3 regions of the Pseudomonas sp. MH9.2 genome follow, and region 2 is predicted to be linked to each of the others. Evidence: predicted binding sites of a transcription regulator. Region 2 holds the regulator's gene; each other region holds the start of a gene.
The links. Region 2 encodes FliA, which starts transcription of late flagellar genes. Its sites were predicted from a motif close to CTAAAGTTTNNNNNNNNNNNGCCGNTAA; they were not measured.
Positions count from the first base shown of each region.

Region 1: a site for FliA is predicted at 4,900-4,927, ahead of RHM55_RS26015 (methyl-accepting chemotaxis protein). Genes of this name have one in related genera too.
Region 3: a site for FliA is predicted at 4,358-4,385, ahead of motA (flagellar motor stator protein MotA). Genes of this name have one in related genera too.

Region 1 is NZ_CP133784.1:4,041,779-4,052,228, forward strand. Features, by position in the region: gene RHM55_RS18630 (alpha/beta fold hydrolase) at 1-462, shown strand, start outside; partial or broken gene RHM55_RS26005 (hypothetical protein) at 455-566, shown strand; gene mhpD (2-keto-4-pentenoate hydratase) at 765-1,559, shown strand; gene RHM55_RS18640 (acetaldehyde dehydrogenase (acetylating)) at 1,591-2,532, shown strand; gene dmpG (4-hydroxy-2-oxovalerate aldolase) at 2,543-3,559, shown strand; partial or broken gene RHM55_RS26010 (methyl-accepting chemotaxis protein) at 4,473-4,724, shown strand; gene RHM55_RS26015 (methyl-accepting chemotaxis protein) at 4,935-5,639, shown strand; gene RHM55_RS18655 (YCF48-related protein) at 5,913-6,953, shown strand; gene RHM55_RS18660 (efflux RND transporter permease subunit) at 6,988-9,363, shown strand; gene RHM55_RS18665 (DUF1302 family protein) at 9,427-10,450, shown strand, end outside.
Region 2 is NZ_CP133784.1:1,182,655-1,193,104, reverse strand. Features, by position in the region: gene fliR (flagellar biosynthetic protein FliR) at 1-408, shown strand, start outside; gene flhB (flagellar biosynthesis protein FlhB) at 410-1,546, shown strand; gene flhA (flagellar biosynthesis protein FlhA) at 1,659-3,788, shown strand; gene flhF (flagellar biosynthesis protein FlhF) at 3,800-5,122, shown strand; gene fleN (flagellar synthesis regulator FleN) at 5,234-6,067, shown strand; gene fliA (RNA polymerase sigma factor FliA) at 6,064-6,804, shown strand; gene RHM55_RS05430 (chemotaxis response regulator CheY) at 7,068-7,442, shown strand; gene RHM55_RS05425 (protein phosphatase CheZ) at 7,462-8,250, shown strand; gene RHM55_RS05420 (chemotaxis protein CheA) at 8,284-10,450, shown strand, end outside.
Region 3 is NZ_CP133784.1:3,767,527-3,777,976, forward strand. Features, by position in the region: gene RHM55_RS17500 (molecular chaperone) at 1-709, opposite strand, end outside; gene asd (archaetidylserine decarboxylase) at 890-1,759, opposite strand; gene rhdA (thiosulfate sulfurtransferase) at 1,849-2,664, opposite strand; gene RHM55_RS17515 (HDOD domain-containing protein) at 2,710-4,245, opposite strand; gene motA (flagellar motor stator protein MotA) at 4,453-5,304, shown strand; gene motB (flagellar motor protein MotB) at 5,308-6,330, shown strand; gene rsgA (small ribosomal subunit biogenesis GTPase RsgA) at 6,393-7,424, opposite strand; gene orn (oligoribonuclease) at 7,524-8,078, shown strand; gene RHM55_RS17540 (trimeric intracellular cation channel family protein) at 8,192-8,803, shown strand; gene queG (tRNA epoxyqueuosine(34) reductase QueG) at 8,823-9,902, opposite strand; gene RHM55_RS17550 (NAD(P)H-hydrate dehydratase) at 9,965-10,450, shown strand, end outside.

The sequences.
Region 1 (10,450 bases), 2.7 Mb from region 2:
GTGCTGATGGGCGGTGGTACGGGGGGAGCCAGCCCGTTTGTGCCGATGCCTACCGAGGGCATCAAGTTGTTGCAGAAGGTTTACCGCGAACCGACCTTGGCCAACTTGCAGCAGATGATGGACGTCTTTGTCCATGACAGCGGCGACCTGACACCCGAACTGGTGACCGGGCGCCTGGAAAATATTCTGCAGCACCGCTACCACCTCGAGAGCTTTACTAGAAGTCTGGACTTGAACCCGCGTCAGTTCCCCGATGTGTCCATGCATTTGGGTGAAATCCGCGCGCCGACCCTGATTATCTGGGGGCGTAACGATCGTTTCGTGCCGATGGACACCGGACTGCGTCTGGTCGCCGGTATCCCCAACAGCGAATTGCACCTATTCAACAACTGCGGTCACTGGGTGCAGTGGGAGCATGCCGAGCGCTTCAATCGCCTGGTGTTGGACTTCCTCTCTAGCTGAGGGCAATGAGCACTTTACCTGGCCGTTGCCCAAGATGAATGGCAGGCGATCAGCCTCAACTACACCTCGGCACCACCGGTAATCCCAGGGGGGTGGTTTACCACCCTCTGGATAGGTGGTGTTCAGCGACCCGCCAAAAACCAGTACTGGCAAGGTTCAGAAATTCCTGTTGCGTGAACAGGCGCGGCAACTGGCTGACGATGAGTAATTTCAGCGCTGGTGGGATAACGGCGTAACTCACGGGATCGCTGACCCGCTGGCGTATTCCTAACATCATCCCGACAACTTAGCGCGAGGTGAATATGAGCGTGACCCAACAAACCCTGGAGCAACTGGCTGGTGCCTTGCGCGATGCCGAACGCACGGGGGAGGCGATTGCCCCGTTGCGTGAGCGGATCGGTGAAGACTCCGGTGAGGCGGCCTACGCTATTCAGCGCCTGAACGTCGCCCATGCAGTGGCCGCAGGCCGGCGTGTGGTGGGGCGCAAGATCGGCCTGACCAACCCCAAAGTACAGGTTCAGCTGGGGGTCAATCAGCCGGACTTCGGCACCTTGTTTGCCGACATGTGCTATGGCGACAACGAAACCGTATCTATTGGCGCTGTGCTGCAGCCGAAGATAGAGGCGGAAATTGCCTTGATTCTGGACAAGGCTCTACCACGTGCCGACACTACTTTTGCCGATGTGCTTGATGCCGCCGCCTGGGTACTGCCCGCGTTGGAGATTGTAGGTTCCCGAGTGCAGGACTGGAACATTCGCTTCGTCGACACCGTTGCAGACAACGCCTCCAGCGGTTGTTTCGTATTAGGCGGCCCAGCCGTGCGCCTGGCAGGAGTCGATCTGCGCAAAGCAGTGATGAACATGACCCGCAACGGTGAGCGGGTCTCCAGTGGCAGCGGGGCAGAATGTCTGGGGCATCCGCTTAATGCCGCAGTGTGGCTGGCCCGCACCATGGCGAGTCTGGGCGAGCCGTTGCAAGCCGGCGACATCATCCTCACTGGCGCTCTCGGGCCGATGGTGGGGGTCAGCGCGGGTGATCGTTTCGAGGCCGTGATCGAAGGTATAGGCCAGGTCGCAGTCAACTTTTCGGCCGAGTGATCGGCAGGCTCAACGTTAAGAGCACATCACCATGAAGAAACTCAAGGTTGCCATTATCGGCTCGGGAAACATTGGTACCGACCTGATGATCAAGATCATGCGCCACGGCAAGCGCCTGGAAATGGCTGTGATGGTCGGTATCGATCCCAACTCCGATGGTCTGGCGCGTGCTGCGCGCCTGGGGATCGCCACTACCCACCAAGGTGTAGTCGGGTTGACCCAAATGGACGAGTTCAAGGACATCGACTTTGTCTTCGATGCCACCTCCGCTTCGGCCCACGTGAAGAACGACGCATTCCTGCGTTCGATCAAACCAGGCATTCGCCTGATCGACCTGACGCCGGCGGCCATTGGTCCGTATTGCGTGCCAGTGGTCAACGGCGCGGAGCATGTCGACAAACTCAACGTGAACATGGTCACCTGTGGTGGCCAAGCGACCATTCCGATGGTGGCGGCCGTCTCCCGCGTGGCCAAGGTGCATTACGCCGAGATTATCGCCTCCATTGCCTCGAAATCCGCTGGCCCAGGAACCCGTGCCAATATCGACGAGTTCACCGAAACCACCAGCAAGGCTATCGAAGTGATCGGCGGTGCCGCCAAGGGTAAGGCGATCATCATCATGAATCCGGCCGAGCCGCCGCTGATCATGCGCGATACCGTGTTCGTGCTGTCTGAGGCTGCTGATCAGGCGGCCGTGCAAGCCTCCATCCTGGCGATGGAACAGGCAGTCAACGCTTACGTACCGGGTTACCGTCTTAAGCAGCAGGTGCAGTTCGACGTGATCCCCGAAGACGCGCCGCTGAACATTCCGGGCCTGGGCCGGTTCTCGGGTCTGAAGACGTCCATCTTCCTGGAAGTCGAAGGGGCTGCCCACTACCTGCCGGCGTATGCGGGCAACCTCGACATCATGACCTCCGCCGGCATGGCTACAGCCGAGCGCATGGCTGAAAGAATGCTGAGCGGTGAGGCCTGAGGACATGAGCATGACTGACAAGAAACTCTATATCTCCGATGTGACCCTGCGCGATGGCAGCCACGCCATTCGTCATCAGTACTCAATCCAGAACGTGCAGGACATTGCTCGCGCACTGGATCAAGCCAATGTCGATGCCATTGAAGTCACTCACGGCGACGGGCTGCAGGGTTCGAGCTTCAACTACGGCTTCGGCGCCCACAGCGACCTGGAATGGATCGAAGCGGCGGCGGACGTGATCGAAAATGCCAGAATCACCGTGCTGTTGATTCCCGGCATCGGCACCGTGCACGACCTTAAGGAAGCCTACAAGGCCGGCGCGCGCTCGGTACGTGTAGCCACGCACTGCACCGAGGCGGATGTCTCCAGGCAACATATCGAATTTGCCCGGGAACTGGGCATGGACACTGTGGGCTTTCTGATGATGAGCCACATGATCGAGCCTGAGCAGCTGGCCGCTCAAGGCAAGCTGATGGAGTCGTACGGCGCGCAATGCATCTATATGGCTGACTCCGGTGGCGCGATGAACATGCAGGATATTCGTGTCCGCATGCGTGCCTTCAAGGCCACATTAAATCCCGAGACTCAAACCGGCATGCACGCCCACCACAACCTCAGCCTCGGTGTGGCCAACTCCATCACTGCGGTGGAGGAGGGTTGCGACCGCGTTGACGCAAGTCTGGCGGGCATGGGGGCTGGTGCTGGCAATGCACCGCTGGAAGTTTTCATCGCCGCTGCCGAGCGTCTGGGCTGGAATCACGGCACCGACCTGTACCGCCTGATGGACGCCGCCGATGATTTGGTGCGTCCGCTGCAGGACCGCCCGGTGCGGGTCGATCGCGAAACCCTGGCGTTGGGCTATGCCGGTGTGTACTCCAGCTTTCTGCGTCATGCCGAAGTGGTGGCCGCGAAGTACGGCCTGAAAACCCTCGACATCCTTGTTGAGTTGGGACGTCGACGCATGGTCGGCGGTCAGGAAGACATGATCGTTGATGTCGCTCTGGATCTTCTCAAGCAGCGTGCTTGATCCGTAGCTCCTTTATGCCGTGCCTGTCACGGCTTTTTTTTGCGAAGAAACTTTACAGGCACTCGCAGTGGTTCAGCCCCGGCCGAGAAGAGGTGTCCCGATGCTGTCCAACTTGTCGATGACGAAAAAGCTTTTACTAACGGTCCTGCCCATCACGCTGTTGATTTACGTGGCCACCGTGTTGCTGGTCTATCAGTCGAGCAAAGGTTCCACCGAAAAGCTTGCCGAAGTGGCTGTGGAGGCGATTGCCCAGCGCCAGGCGACGGATATCAGCGGCTATTTCAATGCTTCGCTGTACTCGGCGCGTAACACCGCCGAACTGTTGGGCTATGAGTTGATCGACGGCCAGTTGCAGGATCGGCGCATCGCTGACCAAATGATCGAATCCTTGCTCCGCAGCACGCCTCAGGCCACTGCGGTCTGGTGGGTGCCGAGTGGCTCGTCGCAAGATCAGGCGGTGCTCTGGCTGCGCGCCGGCCAAACGCTCAACCCTGGTTTGGATGATCAGCGCCAGGCCCTGCTCAGCGCCCTCGGGCAGAACGCTGGCGAGCGGGAAAGTGTGATCCCGCTGCTGCGCCTGGGCAGCGCCGGTGGTGACAGGGTGGTGATCGCCGTGCTGGTTCCGGTGCGTGACAATGGCCGGGTAGTGGGCAGCTTTGGCATTGGCCTGGATGCGGCACAGTTGCAGAAGCGGGTTGCCGAACTGCGTCCATTGGAGGTCGGACTGGCGGTGTTGATTGCCCATGATACGACCCTGGTTGCCCACCCGGACCCGAGCAGGGTGGGTCGCACGCAAGCTGAAAGCGAGGGAGACTTCCTGGGTGATCATCTTAAAGTCGTCATCGACGCGGTACGTGGTGGCGTCGCAATGACACTGCGTTTTATCTCGCCGGCGATGGCCGAAGAGGTTTTTATGCTGGTGACGCCGGTGACTATCGGGGATACCGGCACGCCTTGGTCGCTGGGGCTCGCTTTTCCCAGTTCGGCGCTGCTCGGAGGGGTCAAGACGCTGGCCTTGCAGCTTATTCTGCTCGGCGGATTTGCCGCATTGGCGTTGGGCGCTACCGTGTTTTTGCTGGGGCGTGCCTTGTCGCGGCCGCTGGAAGCCGTGGTGCAGGCCATCCAGCAGTTGGCATCCGGTGAGGCTGACCTGTGCTTGCGCCTGCCGGCCAGGGGCGATGATGAACTGGCGACGCTTGCACGCGAGTTCAATCACTTTCTCAGTGCAATGGCTGATCTGGTGTTGGAGATCAAGGGCACCAGTCTCGCGCTGCAGAAAACCTCCTCCGAGTTGCAGGAAGAGAGCTGCGCGTCTGGGCTGACGGTGGATGCACAGCGCGATGAAGTGGGGCAGCTGGCGACCGCTATGCAGCAGATGGCGGCGACTATCGAGGAGGTAGCCGGCAACGCCGGGCAGGCGGCTCAGGCCAGCGGCGAGGGCGATCAGGCCGTCGCACGCGGGCAGGCCACGGTGTCCAGTCTGGTGGAGGCGATCAACCTGGATGCGCAAACCCTCGAGCACGTTTCTGGCTTGGCCACGCAACTGGATGAAGCCAGCCAGTCGATTGGCACCATCGTTGCGGTGATCAGCAATATTGCCGATCAGACCAACTTGCTGGCGCTCAACGCGGCCATCGAGTCTGCGCGAGCTGGCGAGCAAGGCCGCGGTTTTGCCGTGGTGGCGGGCGAAGTACGGGCACTGGCGCAGCGTACTCACATCTCAACCGAGCAAGTGAACCGCAGCGTCAATTTGATTCAGGCGCGCACACGTACGGTGGTCGACATCATCGTTCAGAGCCGTAGCGCCTCGCAGGCCAACGTTGTCAGTGCGCGAGAGGCCAGCGAGGCCTTGCAGACGCTGTCGCAGGTGATCGGCCAGATGCGTCATATGAGTCAGCAGATCGCTACGGCCACCGAAGAGCAGGCGACCACCAGTGAGCTCCTGTCGCGCAGCCTGGTGAGTATCGCCGACTCGGCCGAAAGTGCTTCGCAGAGCGCCCGCCTGGTCAATCAGCGCAGTGGGGATCTGGATAAAAGCGCCACACGGCTCAACGCCTTGGTCAGTCGTTTCAAACTCTGAGTCCGCCCGGTGGTGCCGTGTACCACGCCGTGGTGGTCTCTCTCGTAATCATATTCAAGCTATTGATTTAAAACAAAAAATAAATAAATACGAGCGGCTCTGAATGGCGCTCGTACGCCCCCGTGCAGCGATGAAAATTGACCCGGATCATTAACTTGCACTGGGCGGATAAGCCAAGCAGTAGACGGATAGTCCGTGGGGGCATGGACACCTAATGTAACCGCTAGCTTCGTTATCAGCTTCCGGATAGCGATTTACGTATGGATCAGTCCCATGTCGAACCTTTCTACCAGTGAACACATCCTCACGCAGGTTTCTGCGCCAGGCATCGGTGCGCGTCTGCTGAAGCTCATCATGATGCTTCTTCCGTGGACCATCATCGCAGCGCTGTTGGGGGCTGGGCTCTTTATCCGTCCACAGCCGGTGGGCGGTACCGTCGCTGCGTCCGCACTTGAGCGTCGCGATCAGTTCTATGGACTGGCAGAGCTGCCGGGGGGCGCCTTACTGGCCAGTGGTTCCTACGGCAAGATCCTGTCGATCAGCCGGGATGGCCAGATCCGCCGCTTGAGCACTCCAACCCGCAACACCCTGCAGGACATAGCCGTCTGGGATGCCGAGCACGCCGTGGCGGTAGGTAATGACGGGGTAGTCCTGTTCAGTCTTGACGGTGGGCTGCACTGGAATCAGGCGGCCGATGTGCCGCGCTCGGCAACCGCCAACAAGCTCAACCGTGTTCGCATCGGTGCCGGGGGACTGGCCATCGCCACCGGCGAGATGGGGGCGGTGCTGATCAGTCGCGACTTTGGCCGCAGCTGGCAGCGTCTGCGTGACGAGGAAGATGTGGCCTGGAACGACGTAGCAATTCTCGGCAGCGGTCAACTGGTGTTGGTGGGCGAGTTCGGGCGCGTGCTGCTCGGTAACCTCGAGACCGGGGAATGGCGAGAGGTTGAGTCGCCACTGTCCAGCTCGCTGATGGCGTTGACGTTTCGCGATGCTCAGCACGGCATGGCCGTCGGCCTGGAGGGTGCCGTAATGGAAACTCGGGACGGTGGGCAGCACTGGGAAGTGATAGACGTCGGTCTGCACGATCACCTGTTTGATGTGGCCTGGCTGCAAGAGCAGGGCGCCTGGTTTGTCACCGGTGCTTTGGGGCGTTGGGCCAGTGGCGATGCCAAGGGTTGGCAATCCGGGACCCTCGATGCACAGAACCTGTCCTGGCATGTTCGGGCGATGCCCGTGGCCGACGGCATTTGGCTGGCGGGTGCCGACATCGGTCGCTGGCACGGCAAGGTCTGGTCCCTGCTGAAGCCCTGAACCCCTAGTTGCCTAATTCAAGCGAGAGCATTCCATGATCGAACGTATAGCCGAGTTCTGCATCCGGCGCGGTGCCTGGGTTGCCAGTGGCCTGTTGTGTATGACGTTGGTGCTGGGTTGGTTCGCCCTGCACATTGAGGTTCGCACTGTATTTGAAGACATGCTGCCGTCACGGCACGAATACGTGCAGACACACGAGAAGTTCAAAGACACATTCGGCGGCTCAAACATAGTCACCATCATGTTTGAGGTCGATGAGGGCGATATTTTCCAGACTCAGGTATTGGAAAAAGTCCGTGAAGTGACGTTGGGGCTGCGTGAAGTCTCGGCGGTCAACCCTTACCAGATCACCTCCCTGGCCTCGAAGAAACTCAAAGAAGTGCGGGCGTCCACTGCCGGTATCGAGAGCCTGCCACTGATGTGGCCGGAGCTGCCGGCCAACGCCGACGCCATGGCCGCGCTCAAGCAGGCCGTGCTGCGCAACCCGTTGGTCTACGGGCCCTATGTGTCCAAGGATATGCAGGCGACGCTGATCACGGTCGACTTCATCGACGATCAGGTCAACTACAGCAAAGTGTTCCAGGAGATTCGCACCCTGATTGCCAGCGTCGATGATGGCAAGGTGCATATCCGCGTAGTGGGCGACCCAATGCTTTATGGCTGGGTGGGCCACTACCTTTCGGAAACTTTCCTGCTGGTCGGCATCGCTCTGCTGGTCACTCTGGTCATGCTGTTTGTCCTTCTGCGTACGTGGCGCGGGATGCTGTTGCCGCTGCTCGCCGGTGCCGTCAGTGCCTCTTGGGCATTGGGCATCTGCCACCTGCTGAACATCAGTTTCGAGCCACTGGTGATCGTGGTGGCGATGTTGATCACTTCGCGTGCTGTGTCGCACTCAGTGCAGATCGTCAACCGTTTCGATGATGAGTTGCAGCTTTTGCCCGCTCACGCGGACACGGCCAAAATCGCGGCCCGCGTAGCCCTGTCCGACTTGTTCAGGCCAGGCATGCTGGGGGTCATTGCTGATGCGGCGTGTATGGCGGTGGTCGCCCTGAGCCCGATTCCGATGCTGCAGAAACTCACTGTTCTTGCGGTGGTGTGGGTGCTGACGCTGACCGTCAGCGCCGTGATTCTGACCCCGGTGATGCTCTCGTTTATCCGCAGGCCGCACGGGATGGTGCATCCGCTCAACTGTATTCCAATGCTGAATAAGGTGCTTGACCTGGCGACCCGCGTGAGCTTGTCGCGCGCTCGTTACGTGGTGCTGGCCAGCACCTTTGTGGTGGTGGTGTGTGCTGGCGTTTATTCGCTGAACCTGAAAATCGGTGATGCCAATCCTGGTTCACCGATTCTCTGGCCGCAATCGGAATACAACGTCGATTCGGCGGCAATCAACAAGCGCTTCGAAGGCGTAGACCGTATGTTTGTGGTGCTGGGTGAAGACGGTAACCAAGGGCTGATGAAGAGCAACGAAGCCCTGCACGCGATGAACAGCTTTCAGCGTTTTATCGAGGCACAGCCTGAGATCGGCGGCTCGATTTCGCTGGCCGATGTGCTGCCACAAGTTAACGTCAGCCTGCGCGAAGGTAACCCGCGTTATCTGGAGCTGGGCGATACCAGCGCGATCAACGGCAGCCTGGTGGCCATGCTCGACTCGGTATCCGAGCCGGGAGATATCTCGCGCTTTGCCGACGAGCAGTATGCCAACGGCGCCGTAACCCTGATGTTCCGGGATCGCCAGGGCGAGACCATCCGCACCGCCATGGCACGGATCAAGGAGTTCATCGCGCAAAACCCGCTTGCCCAGGGCCAGTGGCACCTGGCCGGTGGCCTGATCGGGGTCATGGCAGCGGTCAACGAGATCATCCTCGCCAGCCAGATCGAAGCCATTGCGCTGGCCCTGATGGTGCTGGCCCTGATCTGCACTGTGGTGTACCGCTCCTCGATGGCCGGCATGGTGTTCATGGTGCCGGTGATCATTTCCAACATGCTGACCTTCGCCTTTATGACCTGGAAGGGGATCGGTATGAGCATCAATACCGTACCGGTCGCGGCCTTGGGGATTGGGCTTGGCGTGGATTACGCCTTCTACATCGCCGATCGCATCAAGGAAGAAATCGCCATCGGCAAAAGCGCCGAGGAGGCCGTGCGTATTTCTCTGCACTCGTCCGGTATGGGCGTGATCGTGACCGCCAGCGTGCTGATCCTGGCCACCCTGTTGTGGTGGGCTTCGTCGCTGCGCTTTCAGGCCGAGATGGGTCTGTTGATGGCGATCTGGCTAAGCGCTTCAGCATTCTCCGCGCTGTTCGTCATGCCTTCGCTGATCTACGTGTTCCGGCCTCACTTCATATTTGGTGAGCACAAACAGACGCCAGTCGCCAGTCAGTCGAACGCAAGGATTGAGCTGGGTTGAGGCGAAAAACAATAACAAGAGCACTCATTCAATCGCTGCCATCACTTATTGGGGAGTACATCCATGAGCAAACTGATCCGGGGCATGCAACCGCTTACCTCGTTCAACAGCATCGCGACGGCTATCGCACTGGGCGTGGTTGCCACGCCAGCGCTCGCTGACGATACCTTCACTTACGACGGTTACCTGCGCCAGGAAATGTCGTGGAACATGAAGAACTGGGAAGACACCCCTGGTTATAACGACCGCGGCAAGCTGTCGATGATGCGCAGTACCGCGCGCCTGAACTTGCAGTGGAAACCCAGTGACGACTTATCTTTCGTCGCCAAGTTGCGCGGGGTACGGGAGGTAGAGACCAGCTTCCTCACGCACCTGGAGAAAATGGGCGCCAATAACTATCACGAGGCTGACGGTCGCGGTGATATCACCGACCTCTACGACAAAACTGAAATCCGTGAGCTGTACGTGGATTTGCCACTGGGCGAACGCACCAGGCTGCGCTTCGGTAAACAGCAGATTGCCTGGGGCGAGACTGATTTCTTTGCTGCCAACGACCTCGTGCACGGCTTCGACGATACCTGGCGCTCGTTTTTGGAGCCTGCCAACGAAGAGTTGCGCAAAACCAACATCATGGCCAAGTTCAACATCGACGTGCCGGAGTACAACGGCGGCGTTGAACTGTTTGTGCGTCCGGGTTGGGACCGCAAGAATGACATCGGTACCGAAATCGACATCTACGGTGGTCGCTGGTCGAGTCAGCCATATGCGGGCGTGGATTTTCGCAACATCGACCCATACAACTACAAAAGCAGTGAAGGCAGTGTAAATGACGTAACCGGTGGTATTCGTTGGAGCGGCCTCTACGGTGATACAAACTACTCGTTGTCGTACCTGAAAACTTACTACAACGCGCCGATTCTAAACCCTTCGAACAACCTGGCGTTGTTCGGTATGCCAGGGGTCCCCTCCGGCGCGACCTCGACGGGCACTGACCAGACACGTGGTCTGGCCGGTGAAATCATCTACCCGCTTGTTGATATCTTCGGCTTTACCGCCAGCCGCTACTCCGATTTGGCTGATGCGGTGT
Region 2 (10,450 bases):
GCGGTGGTCGGGCAGTTTTTTACCATGCTGGTGACCTTGCTGTTTCTGTCCATGAATGGCCATTTGGTGGTCTTCGAAGTACTGGTGGAGAGCTTTACCACGTTGCCTGTCGGCAGTGGGCTGGATCTCACGCACATTTGGGAACTGGTTGGTCGTATGGGCTGGGTATTGGGCGCCGGCTTGCTGCTGGTCTTGCCGGCCGTTACTGCGTTGCTGGTGGTGAACGTTGCATTTGGGGTCATGACGCGTGCTGCGCCGCAGTTGAATATCTTCTCAATTGGCTTTCCGCTTACGTTGGTGCTGGGCATGGTGATTCTGTGGATCACTCTCGGCGATATTCTCAATCAGTATCAACCGCTGGCGGTGGAAGCCTTGCAGTTGCTACGCAGTCTGGTCAGGGCCCGCTGAGATGGCTGAGAACGAGAATGGCCAGGACAAAACAGAAGACCCCACGTCCAAACGGCTCAAGGAATCGCGTGACAAGGGTGAGACGGCCCGCTCCAAAGAACTGAATACACTGGTCATCATGATGGCGGGTGCAGGCGGATTGCTGGCGTTTGGTGGCCAGCTGGCGGAAATGATGCTCGGGTTGATGCGGGTCAATTTCACGCTTTCGCGTGAAGTGATCATGGATGACCATTATATGGGCCTGTATTTTCTCAACGCCGGCAAAGCGGCGCTGGTTGCCATCCAGCCGCTGATGCTGATCATGGTTCTGGCGGCGCTCATCGGCCCCATCTCGCTGGGAGGCTGGCTGTTTTCTACTGACACGATGGTGCCCAAGTTCAGTCGAATGAATCCGCTTTCCGGGATCAAGCGCATGTTTTCCGTTCAGGCATTGGTCGAGCTGGTCAAAGCGTTTGCCAAGTTTTTCATCATCCTGATGGTGGCGTTGGTGGTGCTGTCCAAGGACCGGGGGGATCTGGTCTCCATCGCCCATGAGCCATTGGAGTTGGCGATCGTCCACAGTGTGCAGGTGGTGGGCTGGAGTGCGTTATGGATGGCGTGTGGGTTGATCATTATCGCTGCGGTGGATGTACCGTTTCAGCTCTGGGAAAGCCATAAAAAGCTGTTGATGACGAAGCAGGAGGTGCGTGACGAGCACCGAGACAGTGATGGGCGGCCAGAGGTCAAACAGCGGATTCGTCAGTTGCAGCGTGAAATGTCACAGCGACGAATGATGGCGAAGATCCCTGATGCCGACGTGATCATCACCAACCCGACGCACTTTGCCGTGGCGCTCAAATATGATCCAGAGCAAGGTGGGGCGCCGATGTTGCTGGCCAAGGGCAGTGATTTTCTGGCGTTGAAGATTCGGGAAATCGGCGCCGAGCACAACATACTCCTCCTTGAATCACCGGCTTTGGCGCGTTCGATTTATTACTCCACCGATCTGGATCAGGAAATTCCTGCTGGCCTGTACCTCGCAGTAGCGCAGGTATTGGCATACGTCTATCAAATCCGCCAGCATCGCGCAGGCAAGGGCAAGCGCCCGGACCCATTGGGCGATATGCCTATCCCAGGCGATTTGCGACGTGATTCATGAGCCTGCGTACAAGTTTGCGCAACAAACCCATAGTTGGAAAGCTTCTTGCACTGACCTTGCTACGTCGCTTGATGGCGTCAAAAGTTTGATTTAGCAGGCAGGAAAAGAATTGGTGGATCGCTCTCAATTAATCAACGCTGCACGCAGCAACCTGCTGGGCCTGGGTCGTGGGCAGCTGGGTGTACCGTTGCTGCTGTTGGTCATGTTGGCAATGATGATGTTGCCGATGCCGCCATTCCTGCTCGATGTGTTTTTCACGTTCAACATCGCGCTGTCGATCGTCGTCCTGCTGGTTTGCGTGTACGCCCTGCGGCCACTGGACTTCTCTGTATTCCCCACCATTTTGCTGGTTGCCACGTTGTTGCGGCTGGCGCTGAACGTGGCGTCGACCCGGGTGGTCATGCTTCACGGTCAAGACGGTCACGCTGCCGCCGGTAAGGTGATCCAGGCCTTTGGTGAGGTGGTGATCGGCGGTAATTACGTGGTGGGTATCGTAGTTTTCGCGATTTTGATGATCATCAACTTTGTTGTTGTGACCAAGGGTGCCGGGCGGATTTCCGAAGTAAGTGCCCGCTTTACCCTCGACGCGATGCCCGGCAAGCAGATGGCTATCGACGCAGACCTCAACGCAGGCCTGATCGATCAGCCCCAGGCAAAACATCGTCGACTGGAAGTCGCCCAGGAAGCCGAGTTCTACGGTTCGATGGACGGCGCCAGTAAATTCGTGCGCGGCGATGCGATTGCCGGGCTGCTGATTTTGTTCATCAACCTGATTGGCGGCGTGGCTGTCGGTATTTTCCAGCACAACATGTCCTTTGCCGATGCCGGCAAGGTTTACGCGCTGTTGACCATTGGTGACGGTTTGGTGGCGCAATTGCCATCACTGCTGCTGTCCACCGCCGCGGCAATCATGGTGACCCGTGCGTCCGGCTCGGAAGAGATGGGCAAACAGATCAATCGGCAGATGTTCGCCTCGCCCAAGGCGCTGGCGGTGGCCGCGGGCTTGATGATAGTCATGGGGTTAGTGCCGGGCATGCCCCACTTGTCCTTTATCAGTCTGGGGCTGGTGGCCGCTGGAGTTGCTTATCTGCTTTGGAAAAAGCAGAGCATGGTCAAGGTCAATGCGTTGCAAGAGGTCCAGCGCCAGCAGGATCTCTTGCCTTCGCCAACGCGAGCTCAGGACTCGAAAGAACTGGGTTGGGATGATGTCACAGCCATCGACATGATCGGCCTGGAAGTAGGCTACCGCTTGATTCCGTTGGTGGATCGCAATCAAGGCGGTCAGCTCCTGGCACGGATCAAGGGCGTGCGTAAAAAGCTTTCCCAAGAGTTGGGCTTTTTGATGCCGACCGTGCATATCCGCGACAACCTTGATCTGGCGCCCAGCGCCTATCGTCTGACACTGATGGGCGTCACCCTGGCTGAGGCCGAGATTTACCCTGATCGCGAACTGGCGATCAATCCGGGTCAGGTCTTTGGTACGCTCAACGGGATCACCGCCAAGGACCCAGCGTTCGGTCTGGAGGCAGTGTGGATCGAAGTCAGCCTGCGCAGTCAGGCGCAATCGCTCGGTTACACCGTGGTGGATGCCAGCACAGTGGTGGCGACTCACCTCAATCAGATTCTGTACAAGCATTCTCATGAGCTGATTGGCCATGAAGAAGTGCAGCAATTGATGCAGTTATTGGCCAAAAGCTCGCCCAAACTGGCCGAAGAGCTGGTACCAGGTGTTCTTTCGCTCTCGGCATTGCTCAAGGTGTTGCAGGCGTTGCTGGCTGAACACGTCCCTGTCAGGGATATCCGCAGCATTGCCGAAGCCATCGCTAACGCTGCACCTCGGAGTCAAGATACTGCCGCGCTGGTCGCAGCGGTGCGCGTCGGACTGTGTCGCGCTATCGTCCAAAGCATTGTAGGGGCTGAGCCGGAGCTGCCTGTCATTACCCTTGAGCCAAGATTGGAACAAATATTGCTAAATAGTCTTCAGAAGGCTGGTCAGGGTCAGGAAGAGGGCGTTCTTCTCGAGCCGAGCATGGCTGAAAAGCTCCAGCGTTCGTTGATTGATGCTGCTCAGCGCCAGGAAATGCAGGGGCAGCCAGTGATTTTGTTAGTCGCAGGCCCGGTTCGCGCCATGCTGTCACGATTTGGACGGTTGGCTGTACCGAACATGCATGTTCTGGCGTATCAGGAAATTCCTGACAATAAGCAAGTCACAATCGTCGCGACTGTCGGGCCCAACGGCTGAGGTAGTGAGTCATGCAAGTTAAGCGTTTTTTCGCCGCCGACATGCGTCAAGCCATGAAATTGGTCCGTGATGAATTGGGCGCTGATGCCGCCATCATTGGCAACCGGCGGATTGCCGGTGGTGTAGAGCTGACTGCTGCCCTGGATTACAAACTTTCCGCGCTGGCACCGCGTGTGCCGAACATTGAACTCGAAGACGAACTGCGCAAAACCCAATCTCGCATCGTCTCTGCTCAGGCTGAACTCGGCACCCGTGGCGATAGCGATTCATCGATCAATCGCCAGCTTTATTCCGGCCTGCCGTTGACCGCTGGCGACTCGCACATTGAGCCGACCTTCAGCGAGCCGCCGCGTCCAGCCGCTCCGGCCACTGCCGTTGAGCCCGTCGCTGGGCAGCATGCTTATGAGTCCATGCGTTTTGAGTTGAACGGTCTGCGCGAACTGCTCGAAGTGCAACTCGGTTCGTTGGCCTGGAATCAACTGCAAGGCAGCCGTCCGCAGCAAGCCAACCTGTGGCGTCGCCTGCAACGCATTGGTCTGTCGGGTCCGTTGTCGCGGGACCTGTTGGCGATGATCACCGATATTGAAGAACCCCGTCAGGCGTGGCGCATGTTACTGGCCCACTTGGCGCGGATGATCGTGACGCCCGACGTCGAACCTCTGGAGGAGGGCGGCGTGATCGCCATGGTCGGTCCGGCAGGGATGGGCAAGACCACGACGCTGGCGAAACTGGCAGCACGGTATGTCTTGAAATATGGTCCACAAAATATTGCACTGGTGAGCATGGATAGCTATCGGATTGGCGCCCAGGAACAGCTGAAAACCCTGGGCCGTATTCTCAATGTGCCGGTCACTCATATCGACCCGGGCCAGTCGCTTGGTCAGGCGTTGGAGCCATTGGTACGCAAGCGCGTGGTCTTGATCGACACCGCCGGCCTGCAGGCAAGCGATCCAGCACTGCGCCTGCAACTGGAAAGCCTCGCAGGTCGTGGTATCAAGGCGCGTAATTATCTGGTGCTGGCAACAACCAGCCAGAAACAGGTTCTGACCGCGGCATACCACAGCTACAAACGTTGCGGTCTAGCCGGCTGCATTCTCACCAAACTGGATGAAACCGCCAGCTTGGGTGAAGTGTTAAGCCTGGCAATCAGTCATGAATTACCGGTGGCCTATCTGACGGATGGGCCACGGATACCGGATGATTTGCACTTGCCGCGCCGGCACCAATTGGTGAGTCGAGCGGTCAGTGTGCAAATGCAGGAAGAGCCGAGCGAGGAAGCTATGGCGGATATGTTCGCGGATCTTTATCACAGCCCGAACAAAAGGGTTGGGTAAAGCAAGACACTGGAATGTACCTACATCATGGTCTGCCTTGCTTTGTTCTCTCAACGAACTTGCAGTCAGTAATGTGGCCTCGGTCTAAGCAACACAAGGTAAAGAAATAACATGGGCAGCATGCATCCCGTACAGGTTATCGCGGTGACCGGTGGCAAAGGTGGCGTCGGCAAGACCAACGTGTCAGTGAACTTATCACTGGCTCTGGCTGAGCTCGGTCGGCGCGTCATGCTGCTGGATGCCGACCTGGGTCTGGCTAATGTCGATGTGTTACTCGGCTTGACCCCCAAACGCACCCTCGCCGACGTTATCGAAGGACGCTGCGAGCTTCGCGATGTGCTGCTTCAGGGGCCGGGCGGGATTCGTATCGTGCCGGCTGCGTCCGGCACCCAAAGCATGGTTCACCTGACGGCAGCACAACATGCCGGTCTGATCCAGGCCTTCAGCGACATCGGCGATAACCTCGATGTACTGGTGATCGACACGGCTGCGGGCATCGGTGAATCGGTCGTCAGCTTCGTGCGCGCGGCCCAGGAAGTATTGCTGGTGGTGTGTGATGAGCCGACCTCGATCACCGATGCTTACGCGCTGATCAAACTGCTCAACCGCGATTACGGGATGAACCGCTTCCGGGTGCTTGCCAACATGGCACAAAGCCCTCAGGAAGGCCGCAATCTGTTCGCCAAGTTGACCAAGGTCACTGACCGCTTCCTGGATGTCGCCCTACAATACGTCGGCGCCGTGCCTTATGACGAATGCGTACGTAAAGCCGTGCAGAAGCAGCGCGCCGTATATGAAGCGTTCCCGCGTTCCAAGTGCTCCCTAGCGTTCAAAGCTATCGCACAGAAAGTTGACACTTGGCCGTTGCCGGCCAACCCGCGCGGGCATCTGGAATTTTTCGTTGAGCGGCTCGTACATCCAGCGAGTGCAGGACCGGTGCTATGACAGCCAGCGGCTATCGCATGTACAGCAAGGTGTCAAAAGACTCCCAGTACGAGCTGATCGAGCGTTATGCGCCGCTGGTTAAACGCATTGCTTATCACCTGCTGGCGCGGTTGCCAGCCAGTGTGCAGGTCGAAGACCTGATCCAGGCTGGCATGATTGGTTTGTTGGAAGTCTCGACTAAATACGACGCCACCAAGGGTGCGAGTTTCGAGACCTATGCCGGGATTCGTATTCGTGGCGCCATGCTCGATGAGGTGCGCAAGGGTGATTGGGCCCCGCGTTCTGTGCATCGCAATACACGCATGGTCAGTGACGCAATTCGGGCAATTGAAGCTAAAACCGGTCGTGACGCTAAAGATCACGAGGTTGCGGCCGAACTCCAATTGAGTCTCGATGATTATTACGGGATTTTGAATGACACCTTGGGCAGTCGGCTATTCAGTTTCGACGATCTGTTGCAGGACGGCGAACATGAAGGGCTGCACGAGGATGGCGCAAGCGCTCACCTTGAGCCGTCGCGCGATCTGGAAGATGAACGCTTCCAGGCTGCGTTAGCAGATGCGATAGCCAATTTGCCAGAGCGCGAGCGACTGGTATTGGCGCTGTACTACGACGAGGAGCTGAACCTTAAGGAAATTGGTGAGGTATTGGGGGTCAGCGAGTCGCGGGTCAGCCAGTTACACAGCCAGTGCGCAGCTCGTTTGCGAGGGCGTTTGGGGGAATGGCGAGCGCGTTGACAGGCAGTGCGTGGCCCTTGGTGGTTTCGCGCTATCTGCAGGCTGGCTGTGCAAAGCGTTGCGTGCGAAGAAAATAGGACTAGGCAGGAGCCGGTCAGTCAGGGTCCTGTAAGACCTGCTGTGCCCGTTTCCCGACCTGTTGATTTACCAAGCTCGTCGTCGTTTTCGTGCAGCCGTTGTGTGCTGCGCCGGTTTTTGATTGAACAGCGTATTCAGGTGCTGAATGCGTTAAAGACTGCTTGGAGGTCGAATTGAACAAGAACATGAAAATCCTCATCGTTGATGACTTCTCAACGATGCGGCGGATCATAAAAAACCTGTTGCGTGACTTGGGGTTTACCAATACGGCTGAGGCGGATGACGGGGTTACCGCGCTGCCGATGCTGCAAAGCGGGAGCTTCGATTTTTTGGTGACTGACTGGAACATGCCTGGCATGTCCGGCATCGATCTGTTACGCCATGTGCGTGCAGATGAACGCCTCAAGCATCTACCGGTGTTGATGGTAACGGCTGAAGCCAAGCGTGATCAGATCATCGAAGCTGCTCAGGCCGGTGTGAACGGTTACGTGGTCAAGCCCTTCACGGCTCAAGTGCTGAAAGAAAAGATCGAAAAGATCTTCGAGCGCGTCAATAGCTGATGTTTGCCGCGAGGGCTCTATGGAGCACACAGATTCGTCATCGGGCGACTTTGAGTCGACCCTGAAAAAACACGCACACGAGTTGGTCGATAGCCTTGAAAAGGGCCGGTTCGGCGACGCTGCGCAACTGATCAATGAGCTTAATAAGGCCCGCGACAGCGGCCTGTATCAGGAAGTCGGCAAACTTACTCGCGAACTGCACAGTGCCATCGTCAATTTTCAGATTGACCCGAACACGCCGCAAGCCGAGGAAGTCTCGCAGATCAATGATGCTACCGAGCGGCTGTCCTATGTGGTCAGGCTGACCGAGGCAGCGGCCAACCGCACGATGGATCTGGTGGAGCTCAGTACACCGCTGGTGGGTGGGCTTGGCACTGAGGCTGCTGCTTTGAGTGTCGATTGGGGACGCTTCATGCGTCGCGAAATCGGCGCCGAAGAATTTCGTGAGCTGGCTCGGCGTGTCGATGGTTTTTTGACGCGCAGCGAAAAGGAAACCCGGGAAGTGTCGGGCCACCTCAACGATATTTTGCTGGCTCAGGATTATCAGGACCTTACCGGTCAGGTCATCAAGCGCGTGACCCAGTTGGTCACGGAAGTCGAAAGCAACCTGCTCAAACTGGTACTGATGGCCAGTCAGGTCGATCGTTTTGCCGGGATCGAACATGACCATCAATCGATACGCGTAGAAAAAGAACAAGAAAAACATCTGTCTCAGGGTGAAGGTCCGCAGATTCATGCCGATAAGCGTGATGACGTTGTGTCCGGACAGGATGATGTTGACGATCTGCTATCCAGCCTGGGCTTCTAGGTCGGTTGATGGTTAATTTTAGGGAGCACCCCAATGAGCTTCGGCGCCGATGAAGAAATCCTTCAGGATTTTCTGGTAGAGGCCGGCGAGATTCTCGAGCTATTGTCCGAGCAGCTGGTCGAGCTGGAAAGCCGACCTGATGATGCGGACTTGCTTAATGCAATTTTTCGCGGTTTTCACACTGTAAAAGGGGGCGCCGGCTTCCTCCAGCTCCATGAGCTGGTGGAGTGCTGCCACATCGCCGAGAACGTCTTCGACATCCTGCGCAAGGGTGAGCGTCGCGTCGACTCGGAGTTGATGGACGTGGTCCTTGAAGCATTGGATGCGGTCAACGGTATGTTCACTGAAGTGCGTGAGCGCACTACCGTGACCCCGGCCACGCCCGAATTGCTGGCTGCATTAGCACGTTTGGCAGCGCCAGCGTCTGCCGATGAGATCGCTGCGGCAGCGCCCGCCAGCGTCGAAGAGCCACCTGCTGAGGCCGCAGGCGACATCACCGATAACGAATTCGAGCAGTTGCTCGATTCGCTCAACGCCGTCAAGGCGCAAGCGGCCGCTTCAGCTGCGGCCCCCGCAGCAGTAGTTGCGATGCCTGCTATTGACCCCAATGCCAGCGACGAGATCAGTGATGCTGAATTTGAATCGCTGCTCGATCAGTTGCACGGGAAAGGCCAGTTCGCCGCCGATGCCGTGCCTGTTCAGGCTGCGCCTGTGGCGACCGCGTCAGCGAGCAATGAGATCACCGACGACGAGTTCGAAGCACTGCTCGATCAGTTGCACGGAAAAGGCTCGTTCGTAGCCGATGCTCTGGAGTCTGGGGTACTGGCTCCAGTGGCCGTCGCCAAGGCGCCTGTCAGTGCTGCGGGCGGCGATCAAATCTCCGATCACGAATTCGAAGCGTTGCTTGATGAGCTGCATGGCAAAGGCAAGTTTGAGCCTGAAGCCGTTGTGGCAGCTGTTGCCCCTGCACCTGTCGTAGCTAAAGCCGCAGTGGTGAAGGCGCCTGCGCCGGCCAAGGCTGTTGCTGCAGCCCAGGCTCCGGCCAAAGCGCCCGTACCGGAGAAGCACGCGGCGTCTGAAGCTGAAACCACGGTGCGGGTCGACACCGCACGCCTCGACGAAATCATGAACATGGTCGGCGAGTTGGTGTTGGTGCGGAACCGCCTGGTTCGTCTGGGTCTCAACAGTGGCGACGAAGCCATGTCCAAGGCGGTGTCGAACCTTGACGTGGTCACGGCTGATCTGCAGACCGCGGTGATGAAAACCCGCATGCAGCCGATCAAGAAAGTCTTTGGCCGCTTCCCACGACTGGTTCGCGACCTTGCACGCCAGCTGAAGAAAGAGATCAATCTGGAGCTGGTCGGCGAAGAAACCGACCTGGACAAGAACCTGGTCGAGGCCTTGGCCGACCCGCTGGTCCACTTGGTGCGCAACGCTGTCGACCACGGCATCGAAACCCCGGAAGAACGCGAAGCATCCGGGAAAGCCCGATGCGGTCGGGTAATTCTGGCGGCTGAGCAGGAGGGTGACCATATCCTGTTGTCGATTTCCGATGACGGCAAGGGCATGGACGCCAACGTGTTACGTGCCATCGCCGTGAAACGCGGGGTGATGGACAAGGACGCTGCGGATCGCTTGAGCGAAACCGATTGCTACAACCTGATCTTCGCGCCGGGCTTCTCGACCAAAACCGAGATTTCCGACGTATCTGGGCGCGGCGTGGGCATGGACGTGGTGAAAACCAAAATTGCCCAACTCAATGGCTCGATCAATATTTACTCGACCAAGGGCCAGGGTTCGAAGATCGTCATCAAGGTGCCGTTGACCCTGGCGATCATGCCGACCCTGATGGTGATGCTTGGCAATCAGGCTTTTGCCTTCCCGCTGGTCAACGTAAACGAGATTTTCCACCTCGACCTGTCGCGGACCAACGTTGTCGACGGCCAGGAAGTGGTCATCGTGCGCGACAAGGCTTTGCCTCTGTTCTATCTCAAGCGTTGGCTGGTGGCCAAGGCCGCTCACGAGGAGCAGCACGAAGGTCATGTGGTGATCCTGTCGGTCGGCACCCAGCGTATCGGTTTTGTCGTCGATCAGTTGGTGGGTCAGGAGGAAGTCGTCATCAAGCCGCTGGGCAAAATGCTGCAGGGAACACCGGGTATGTCAGGCGCCACCATTACCGGTGACGGTCGAATTGCCTTGA
Region 3 (10,450 bases), 2.6 Mb from region 2:
TGATCAATGCACTCCAGGACCCGAGGACTTCGGCCAAGCGGCCGATATTGAGCTGACGCATCTGGTTACAGCGCGAACAACCCAAGAGCAAAGCCACCCCATACGTTTGCTCGATGCTCAGCGTCTGGGTATGGCTCGCCAGGCTGTCGGGCACGGCGATGTTATTTAACTGATGCTGACGCGCAATCAGATAAATCTGATGCAGCTCAAGCCACAGGCCCTCTGGTACGGGGCAATACAGTTGACTGGCGCGAATCAAAGAGCCATTGAGGCAGTGCATAGCGCGCTGCATGGCGGTGGTCAGCAGCGAAGCTCTATCTTTAGTCAGGTTCGGCGAGACGCGCGCGGTGATCTGTTTGTAGCCAATGGCCAAGTGGTTTTGCAGGGCCTGGCAGAGGTTCGCAACTTTGCGCGGGCGTTCGTCGAGCACAATCGCCTGACTGAGGAAGTGCCGCTCAAGGTTCTTGCAGACGTAATAAACCTCGGGGCGCAGGAGTTCGAGCAATTGCAGGCGGTTGTCGCTGGGCGTCAGTAACTGGTTGAGCTCGCCCATACCTTGGTAGAGCAGGCGGGCGGTTTCACCGAGATTGGCTTTGGGCAGGCTTGAGATCCAGCGTTTCAGGTCGCGCGGAGTGGCATCGCAGAACGACAGGCTCGACTGCGTTGGCGTGGGTACACGCAGCAACAGCTCCAGACTTGAATTACTCATTTGCTCGACAAACTCCAACAGCACAATGGCTCGAGCGGCTGCTCATCTGAACATTGCCAGATTCGACTTTAGCAGCATAGGCGTGCAGTCGCAGCCTTTGATGATCGAGTACCGCCGACGGGCGGCGATACTCGCCCGTCAGTCTATCGGATTGAGGGTGTTGAGCGGTGTGACTTGACGTCACGCCTGGGCAGCCAGGCCTATGGCTTGCCCCATCTGCACCGGAGTGCCTGCGGCAAGCTGTTCTGCCCACTTTACTTGATTTGGCCCGAACAGCACGATGGCGGTGGAGCCCAGTTTGAAGCGTCCAAGCTCAGCGCCTTTCTCCAGATGAATCGGCGCGCGAGCAGCTTCGTCATAGCGTACGGTTTTCAGCTCGCGTTTGGGCGGTGTAACCAAACCGGCCCAGACTGTTTCAATCGAGGCGACGATCATCGCGCCCACTAACACCACGGCCATTGGGCCACGCTCAGTATCGAACAGGCAAACTACGCGTTCGTTACGGGCGAACAGCTCAGGGACGTTTTCGGCTGTGGTCTGGTTGACCGAGAAAATGCGTCCTGGCACGTAGACCATTTCACGCAAAGTCCCGGCCAGCGGCATGTGGACCCGGTGGTAGTCTTTTGGCGACAAGTAGATCGTCGCGAATTCACCACCCATGAACGGTGCGGACAGGTTTGCATCACCGCCCAGCAGTTCCAGCACGCTGAAGCTGTGACCCTTGGCCTGGAAAATTCGACCATGATCGATTGGGCCCAATTGGCTGACTGCGCCGTCGGCAGGGCTGAGGATCGCGCCAGGCGTTTCATCCAGCGGTCGTGCGCCAGGCTTCAGGGCGCGGGTGAAGAAAGCGTTGAAATGCTCATAAGCGGTCAGGTCTTCGACCAAGGCTTGCGTCATGTCCACCTGATAGCGCCGGGCGAACCAGGCGGTGAAGGCATTTTTGAACCAGCGCACCTTGCACTCGGCAACGCAGCCCGCCAGACGAGACAACAAATGGTGTGGCATCAGGTACTGGCTGAGGATAAACAAACGCTGTTTCATCAAAATTCCTAAAGCGAAGCATCTATAAAAAGTTGCAGTTAAAAGAGGTTGCAATACGGGCCCTGGTCAGCGGTGACCCGGGCTGATGGATCGCCTCATTTTTCGACAGGCGTATCTGGGTGGTTACCCCATTCGCCCCACGAGCCGGCGTAACCTTTGACGCGCGGATAACCCAGTGCCTTGGCCACCAGATAGGTGAAGCCGGAGCGATGGTGGGTCTGGCAATGGGTGATCACTTCCTTGTCCTTCGTGATGCCCAGGCTTTCAAGAATCTGCGGCATGTCCTTGCGGATGCGTAAGTCGCGTGCCGGGTCCATGCCAGCGGTCCATTCGAAATTGACCGCGCCGGGGATATGCCCACCCTTGGCTGCGAGGACTTTTTCGCCTGAGTATTCGGTCGGTCCGCGTGCGTCCCAAATTGCCAGATCGGCAGCGCCCAGACGACATTGCAGGTATTCGCGGGTCGCGGTCGGTTCGCTGTGCAGGGTCAATGGCACGGGACCTCCAACGTTCGGTGGAACCTCACTCGAGAGTGGCCGCGCTTCAGCTCGCCAGGCATGCAGGCCGCCGTCGAGGTAGTGATAGCGTGAGTGACCAATCACGTCTAGCAACCAGATAAAGCGTCCGGCCCAACCGCCGCCTTCGTCGTCATAGACCACGTAAACCGCTTTAGGATTATGCCCCAGCTCACCGAACAGGACTTCAAGCTGGGCCTGCGACGGCAAAAGGCCCGGCGCGGGTGGGTGGCCCATTTGTGTGCGTTTCGGATCGACGAAGCGTGCGCCGGGAATGTGTCCGGCGCTGTAGCTCGCGCTACTGGTCAGATCGACAAGAATCAGTTCTGGCGCGTCAAGGCGGGCCAGCAGGTCGCTGGGCTCGATGACCAGCGGCAAGCTAGAGAAGTCCGGCATTTAGTTCTCCAGATCAGAAAAAAGAGGCAAATTGTAGCTTACGCGTCAGGCTTTGCGGGCGCTAAAGCTGCTTAAGGCGCGCTCGATACATTGCGCGGTTTTACCAAAGGCCTGCACGCTGATTTCCGAGAGTGGTCCGCCGCCTTGATCGGCAAACACCAGCATGACCACCTTACCGTTGCTGCTGAGTGAGCGTAGCAACAGATGCTCGCCGGTAAACAGCCCTTTCAGCTGTCCGGGCAACAGCGCCGAAAACTGCGCGTTGTTGGCTGGATTCAAGCGCAATTGGGTCGGTTGCGCGAGCAAGCGTTGCAAGACGGTGCTTTCACTGATTTGCAGCGTGAGGTTGGCCGCGCTTTTGTCCAGCCCTGCAATTTGATGAACGCGCAGGGTGGTCATGTTGCGGTCCGTCATCAATAGCATGACGCGCTGCATGCCGCAGGCCACTAACGCATCGCGGGCGGAAGTAGTCAGGTGCATTGCGTTGTTGAAGCCGCTGGGCTCGACCAACAGCTCGGTGCAGCATTTGCGCCAGGCCAGCAGTGCCTCGGCCGACGGTGGCGGCGCAGGCAGCAGGCCACGGTGCATCCGCCGTGTTTCCCACGGCCAGATCAACGCTTCTGCAGGGTGCCAAAGCCCGCGCGCCCAATGTTGGCGAGCGCTTTGCACCGCCTGTTGGTGCAGTTGCTGTTGCACTTCACTCAGGGGTTGTTGCAGGTACAGGCTGGTGAGCAACTGCCAGCGCAGGCTGTGCGGGGTATCCCAGGCCTGTTGCGCCGACAGCGCGATGCCGTTGGCCAGCAGGATGGTATTGGCCGGATGGTTGAGCCAGCGTTGCAGGGCAGGGTCCTCGTCCAGCAGTTGCCGCTGGCGTAACGGGTGGAGATGGTCGCGGGAAATACGTATCGCTTTGACCAGCAATCGGCGTTCACTGATCAGCAGCCGATAACCCTGCGTGACCCACATGGGCAGGCGCCAGGCTTCAGCCACTGTCAGGCACAGTTTGAGCAGGCTGACGCCGAACAATTGGGTTTCAACGATCAGCGCCGACTCGCCCTTGTGAATCACCCTCAGCTCCCATTCCTCAAGCAGTGTGGGATGGGCGACCGCCATTGGCCACAGCGGCGACAAGAACAGCAAACTGCCCCAGTGAATGTCTTGCCAGAGTCGAGCCAGGCGACCGGCGAACAGCCCGTTGGCCTGCTGCGTCGCGTGCTGGCTGATCAGCTGTAACTGGCGCAGGGCTGGTGGTATGTCCTGCGGGGCCCGCGCGGGCAGGCGCTGGAGCAATTCTTCGGTACGTTTCAAGCCCAGGCGGTTGATGGCAACTTCAAGACTTTCCGCCGGTTCCGACAAGCCAGTACTGTGATGATTGGCTTCGCGCAATACGCTGAGCACCAGCGACGGACTTTCCTGCATCAGCTCGGCAATCTCGCGCAACGAGCGGCGGCTATCAGCCAGCGCACCGAGCACGCGTTCGTGGCTGGCGATGGGCACAGGCAAGCGGATGCTCTCCAGTTGCTTGAGCCAAGCGTCGAGGCTGCGTGGAACGGGAAGCTGTGCTGAGGTTTCTGGGGGCATGCAGGGGCCTGTACGGCTAAGAGGTCAGGATAATGTCGTATGCCGGGTTCAAGGACCGATCGACGCCAGACTCCTCGCTATGCGGGCCGAACTGGCTTTTCGCCTTAACTGACTATAGTCTGGCGCACTTATGCCGATAAGTAGAAGAAGAGTTTCAAGAACTTCCGCTCATGACCTCGAACCCGACTCAGTAAGAACTCTTTATCTATGGCTAAAATTATCGGCATCATTGTCGTTTTCGCTAGTGTGCTCGGCGGATACGTCCTTTCTCACGGCAAGATTGCCGCGTTGATCCAGCCTTTCGAGGTCATGATTATCGGTGGCGCGGCATTGGGTGCGTTCCTCCAGGCCAACCCCGGTTACACGACCCTCCTCGTGATCAAGAAGTCGCTGAAGATGTTCAGCACGCGCTTCAATCACGCGTTTTATCTGGAAGTTCTCAGCCTGATCTACGAGATTCTCAACAAGAGCCGCCGCGAAGGCATGATGGCGATTGAAGGGGATATCGAAGATGCCGCGGCCAGCCCGATTTTCGCCAAGTACCCCGGCGTGCTCAAAGACGAGCGCATGATCGCTTATATCTGCGATTACCTGCGGATCATGTCGTCAGGGAACATGGCGCCGCACGAGCTTGAAGGCTTGTTCGACATGGAATTACAAAGCATGAAGGAAGAGCTGGACCATCCTTCCCACGCGGTCACCGGGATTGCCGATGCGATGCCCGGTTTCGGTATCGTCGCGGCGGTGCTTGGCATCGTGGTGACCATGGCTTCGCTGGGTGAGGGTGACCAGGCTGCGATCGGCATGCACGTGGGTGCCGCACTGGTGGGTACCTTCTTCGGTATTCTCGCTGCGTACGGTTTCTTCGGCCCGTTGGCCACGTCTCTGGCCCATGACGCCAAGGAAGAGTTGAACGTTTTTGAAGCCATCAAGGCGTCGCTGGTTGCCTCGGCCTCGGGCATGCCGCCATCACTGGCTGTGGAGTTCGGTCGCAAGGTTCTGTATCCAGCGCATCGCCCCAGCTTCAGTGAGCTGGAGCAAGCGGTTCGCGGTCGCTGAGTCATGGAAAATAATCAGCCGATAATCGTCAAGCGCATCAAGCGCTATGCCGCCGGGCACCACGGCGGCGCCTGGAAAATCGCTTTTGCCGACTTTGCGACGGCGATGATGGCGTTCTTTCTGGTGTTGTGGCTGATGTCCTCGGCCACTCCGGAACAGAAACTTGCCATTTCCGGGTACTTCAAGGATCCGATCGGTTTCAGTGAAAGCGGCACGCCGTTCATCATTGACCTGGGGGGGTCGCCAACGCTTGCGCCCGACAAAACCTTGAATCCCGAAGTCGAGACCGTGCCGCAGCAAGACAAAATCAAGATCGAGAGCGAAAAGGTCGACGCCGTTGCAGAGCAAGTCGAGCAGGAGCGTCTGGATATGCTGCTGCAAGAGCTGCAGAACAAGGTCGAGGAAAATCCGGAACTGAAGAAGTTCAAGGACCAGATATTGTTCGAAATCACCCAGGACGGTTTGCGCATACAGATCATGGACGCTGCAAATCGGCCGATGTTCGACATTGGCAGCGCTCGTTTGAAGCCGTATTTCGAAGATATCCTGCTGGCCATGGCAGACACCATCCGAACTGTGCCGAACAAAATCAGCATCAGCGGTCATACGGACGCTACGCCTTATGCCGGGACCAAAGAGTTCGGCAACTGGGAGTTGTCGTCGAACCGAGCCAACGCTGCGCGTCGGGCGTTGGTCGCGGGTGGTTATCCTGAATCGCAAGTGGCGCGCGTCGTCGGGTACGCGTCGTCATCCTTATACGATCATGAAAACCCGCAGAACCCGGTGAACCGTCGTATCGACATCATTGTGCTGACCAAGAAAGCCCAGCAGCGTATCGAGGGTACCCAGTCAGCACCGCAAACGCCTGAGTCCGGGACGCCAGCACCCGGTGCCGCTGCTCCGGCTGTCACCCCTGGTACTTCAGTAGATCCGGCCTCGCAAGCACCCCTGCAGCCCCATGAACTGCGAGACAAGCTCAACATCTTTGAAGATGGCGTGTTGAAGATGGATGAGACCAAGAAGTAGGGTGGGTCAACAGGTGCAAAAAAGCCGCGATGATCGCGGCTTTTTACTGCGTGCAGGAAAGCTTAGTAACTGTTTTCAGGCAGGCTGGCGATGATCGAGCGGTAGCTGTTCATCCGTTGTTGCTGAACGCGGCCTTCTTCAAGGGCCTTGAGCAGGGCACAGCCCGGTTCGCGATCATGTTTGCAGTCGCGGAAACGGCAGGTTCCGATCAAATCATTGAATTCGATGAAGCCAGCTTCGACATCGGCGCGGCTGACATGGCCCAGGCCGAACTCGCGAATTCCCGGGGAGTCGATCAAGTCGCCGCCGCGTGGAAAGTGGAACAGGCGCGCGGTGGTCGTGGTGTGAGTGCCCTGACCCGACAGTTCGGAAAGCGGGCCGACACGGGCTTCGACTTCCGGGAGCAAGCTGTTGACCAGCGACGATTTACCGACACCGGACTGACCGACAAACACGCTGATATGCCCGTCCAGCTGGGTCTGCAGTTGCTGCATGCCGTCGCCTTGATGGGCGGACACTTCCAGTAATGGATAGCCCAACTGCCGATAAACTGCCAGCAACGCATTGAGCGCTGGAGCGTTTTGGTCGTTGATCAGGTCCGCCTTGTTCAACAGCAGCAGAGGACGAATCCCCGCATGTTCGGCGGCAACCAGATAACGGTCGATCAGGTTGGCGTGCGGCTCCGGCATTGGCGCGAAGACGATCACGATCAGATCGACGTTGGCGGCGACCGGCTTGAGCTGACCACGGCTGTCCGGGCGGCAAAGCTCGGTTGTGCGGGGCAGTTGCGCGACGATGACGCCGATACCCTGATTGCCGGCACGCCAGACAACCCGGTCGCCGGTGACCAGCGCCGGCAGGTTGGCGCGCAAGTGGCAACGGAACACCTGACCGGTTTGCTCGCCTTCCTGTGCCTCGACTTCGACCTGCACACCAAAGTGAGCGATCACAAGCCCTATTTGCTCAGGGCCGAGATCGCCGCCCTCAAGTGTTTCAAGGGTCTGCGATTCACGTTTGGCGGCGCGGGAGGCGCGCTCGCCCTGAATCTTTTCGATGCGCCAGTTTTGGCGACGATTGAGTTGGCGTTTGGCCATGGGTGTTCCGAGTCGATAAAGCAGCTGATTAGGTAAAACGCCGCAAGTCTAGCATGTCCCGCTAGGCTAAACTGCGCGCCTAAGTTGAGGAGTCGCGACATGCCCACGCAAGAAAAATTTAGTAAGCAGAACCTGATTTGGATCGACCTGGAAATGACCGGTCTGGACCCGGACACCGACGTCATTATCGAGATGGCGACCATCATCACCGACAGCGAACTGAACACGCTGGCTGAAGGGCCGGTGATTGCCGTGCATCAAAGTGACGAGACGCTGGCCCGCATGGATGAGTGGAACACCCGTCAACACGGTGGCTCTGGCTTGACTCAACGTGTCCGTGACAGCCGCATCAGTACCGCTGAAGCCGAAGCGCAGACCCTGGCCTTTATCCAGCAATGGGTGCCGGAACGCAGCTCGCCGATCTGCGGTAACAGCATTTGTCAGGATCGTCGCTTTCTGTATCGGCACATGCCAACGCTTGAGCACTACTTTCATTACCGCAACCTCGATGTTTCCACGCTTAAAGAGCTGGCAGCCCGCTGGGCGCCAAACTTGAAGAAGTTCGAGAAGGGCGGCTCCCATCTGGCGATGGACGATATCCGCGAATCGATCGGCGAATTGCGTCACTACCGTGAGCACTTCATTAAGGTGTAACAGGTCAGCAACGTTATGTGAAAGCTGAGACGTGGCGATAAATTTCGCCGCGCCCTCTTTTGGTGCCTCGTCTGACTGGTTAGACTGCGCGGCTTTATCGCGGGGACTCCGCCATGTTGCTGATGCTTTATCTAATCGCCATCACTGCGGAGGCCATGACGGGGGCGCTGTCAGCCGGACGGCGAGGGATGGACTGGTTTGGCGTGGTGCTGATTGCCTGCGTCACTGCACTGGGCGGCGGCTCGGTCCGTGACGTGTTGCTGGGTCATTATCCGCTGACTTGGGTCAAACACCCTGAATACCTGGTTTTGACCAGCGTCGCGGCGTTGGTGACCGTCTTCATTGCGCCGTTGATGCGCCATTTACGTTCGTTGTTTCTGGTGCTGGATGCGGTGGGGTTGGTGGCGTTTACGCTGATCGGCTGCATGACAGCGCTGGAGACCGGGCATGGCATGCTGGTCGCGTCAGTCTGCGGGGTGATTACCGGGGTATTTGGCGGCATCTTGCGAGATATCTTCTGCAACGACATCCCGTTGATTTTCCGTCGCGAGCTTTACGCCAGCGTGTCATTCGTGGCGGCCTGGTGCTATCTGATCTGCCAATACCTGGAGTTGCCCAATGAGCAGGCAATTCTGATCACCTTGTTTGGCGGTTTTTTGTTGCGGCTGCTGGCGATCCGTTTCCGTTGGGAAATGCCCAAGTTTATTTACAACGACGAGCCGTAAAAGCCGGACCTGCACCGTTTCATCGCCCATGTTGCCTCAACGCCCACTCCACATGCTCACGCACCAGCTCCGACGGGTAGTCGCGTCGAGCTTCCAGCGCTTCCAGCACGGGAATGGTCGATGGTGCATTGCCCAGCCCAACTGCCAGATTGCGCAACCAGCGCTCATAACCGGCGCGGCGCAGGGGCGAGCCTTCGGTGTTGCTGAGGAAGGTTGTTTCATCCCACAGGAACAACTCGGCCAGCCCTGCGTTGTCCAGATTGTGCCGTGGCTGAAAATCACCCTGGCTGGTGGGGCGGGCGAAGCGGTTCCAAGGGCAGACGATCTGGCAGTCATCGCAACCGAACACACGATTGCCGATCAGCGGGCGCAGCTCTTCAGGGATCGCCGTCTTGAGCTCGATGGTCAGGTAGGAAATGCAGCGTCGGGCGTCCAGCACGTAAGGGCCGACGAACGCTGCAGTAGGGCATATATCCAGGCAGGCCGTGCAGCGCCCGCAATGTTCGCTGGTGTGCGGCGGGTCGACGGGCAGCGGCAAGTCGACGAACAATTCGCTGAGGAAAAAATAGCTGCCGGCCTTGCGATTGAGTATCAGGGTATTTTTGCCGATCCAGCCCAGCCCGGCTTGTTCGGCGATGGCTTTTTCCAGTACCGGTGCGCTGTCGACGAACGCCCGATAACCAAATGGACCGATGGCGTGCTGGATGCGTTCGGCCAGTTGCTGGACGCGTTTGCGGATCAGCTTGTGATAGTCGCGGCCCAGGGCGTAGCGCGAGACGTAGGCTTTTTCCGGCTGGGCCAGACGTTGCGCCATTTCAGTGTCGCCCGGCAGATAGTCCATGCGTAGCGACACCACGCGCAGCGTCCCCGGCACCAGCTCTTCCGGGTGCGAACGTTTGCTCCCGTGGGCGGCCATATAGTCCATCTCGCCGTGATAACCCGCATCAAGCCAGCGTTGCAGATGCTGTTCATGCTCAGCCAGATCCAGGCCGGTAATCCCCACTTGTTGGAAGCCCAGCTCGCGTCCCCAGTCTTTAATTGATTGGGCGAGGGCGGCCAAGTCGGTGGAAATTGGCGGATCGGCAATAATAGCGGTCATACGAAGAGGAAACCGGGACTGAGGTGCGTATAATTCTGCCAGACATCGGAGCCTATAGACGCATGTTGCCAACTAAACCCGACGCATTGTACAGCGCAGCGCAAGTGCGAGACCTCGACGCCCGACTGATTGCAGCCGGTACGCCTGGCATTGAATTGATGCAGCGTGCGGCTCATGCGACGTGGCGAGCGCTGCGTCGCCATTGGCCAGAGGCGCGTGAATTGACCGTACTGGCAGGGCGCGGCAACAACGCCGGCGATGGTTATCTGGTGGCGGCGTTGGCCCGGCGAGCGGGCTGGCAGGTCGTGGTGTTGGCGGTGGGTGCCCCTGCACAATTGTCTGGCGACGCCTTGCAGGCACACGCCGAGGCGGTGGCGGCGGGCGTCAGCATCAAGGACTGGTCCGCCGAACAGGTGCCGAGCGGCATTGTCCTCGATGCGCTTCTTGGTACGGGCCTGAGCGGTGAGGTGCGAGAGCCTTACCGCAGTGCGATCAATGCGATCAATGCCAGCGGTCTGCCTGCCGTAGCCGTTGATATTCCTTCCGGG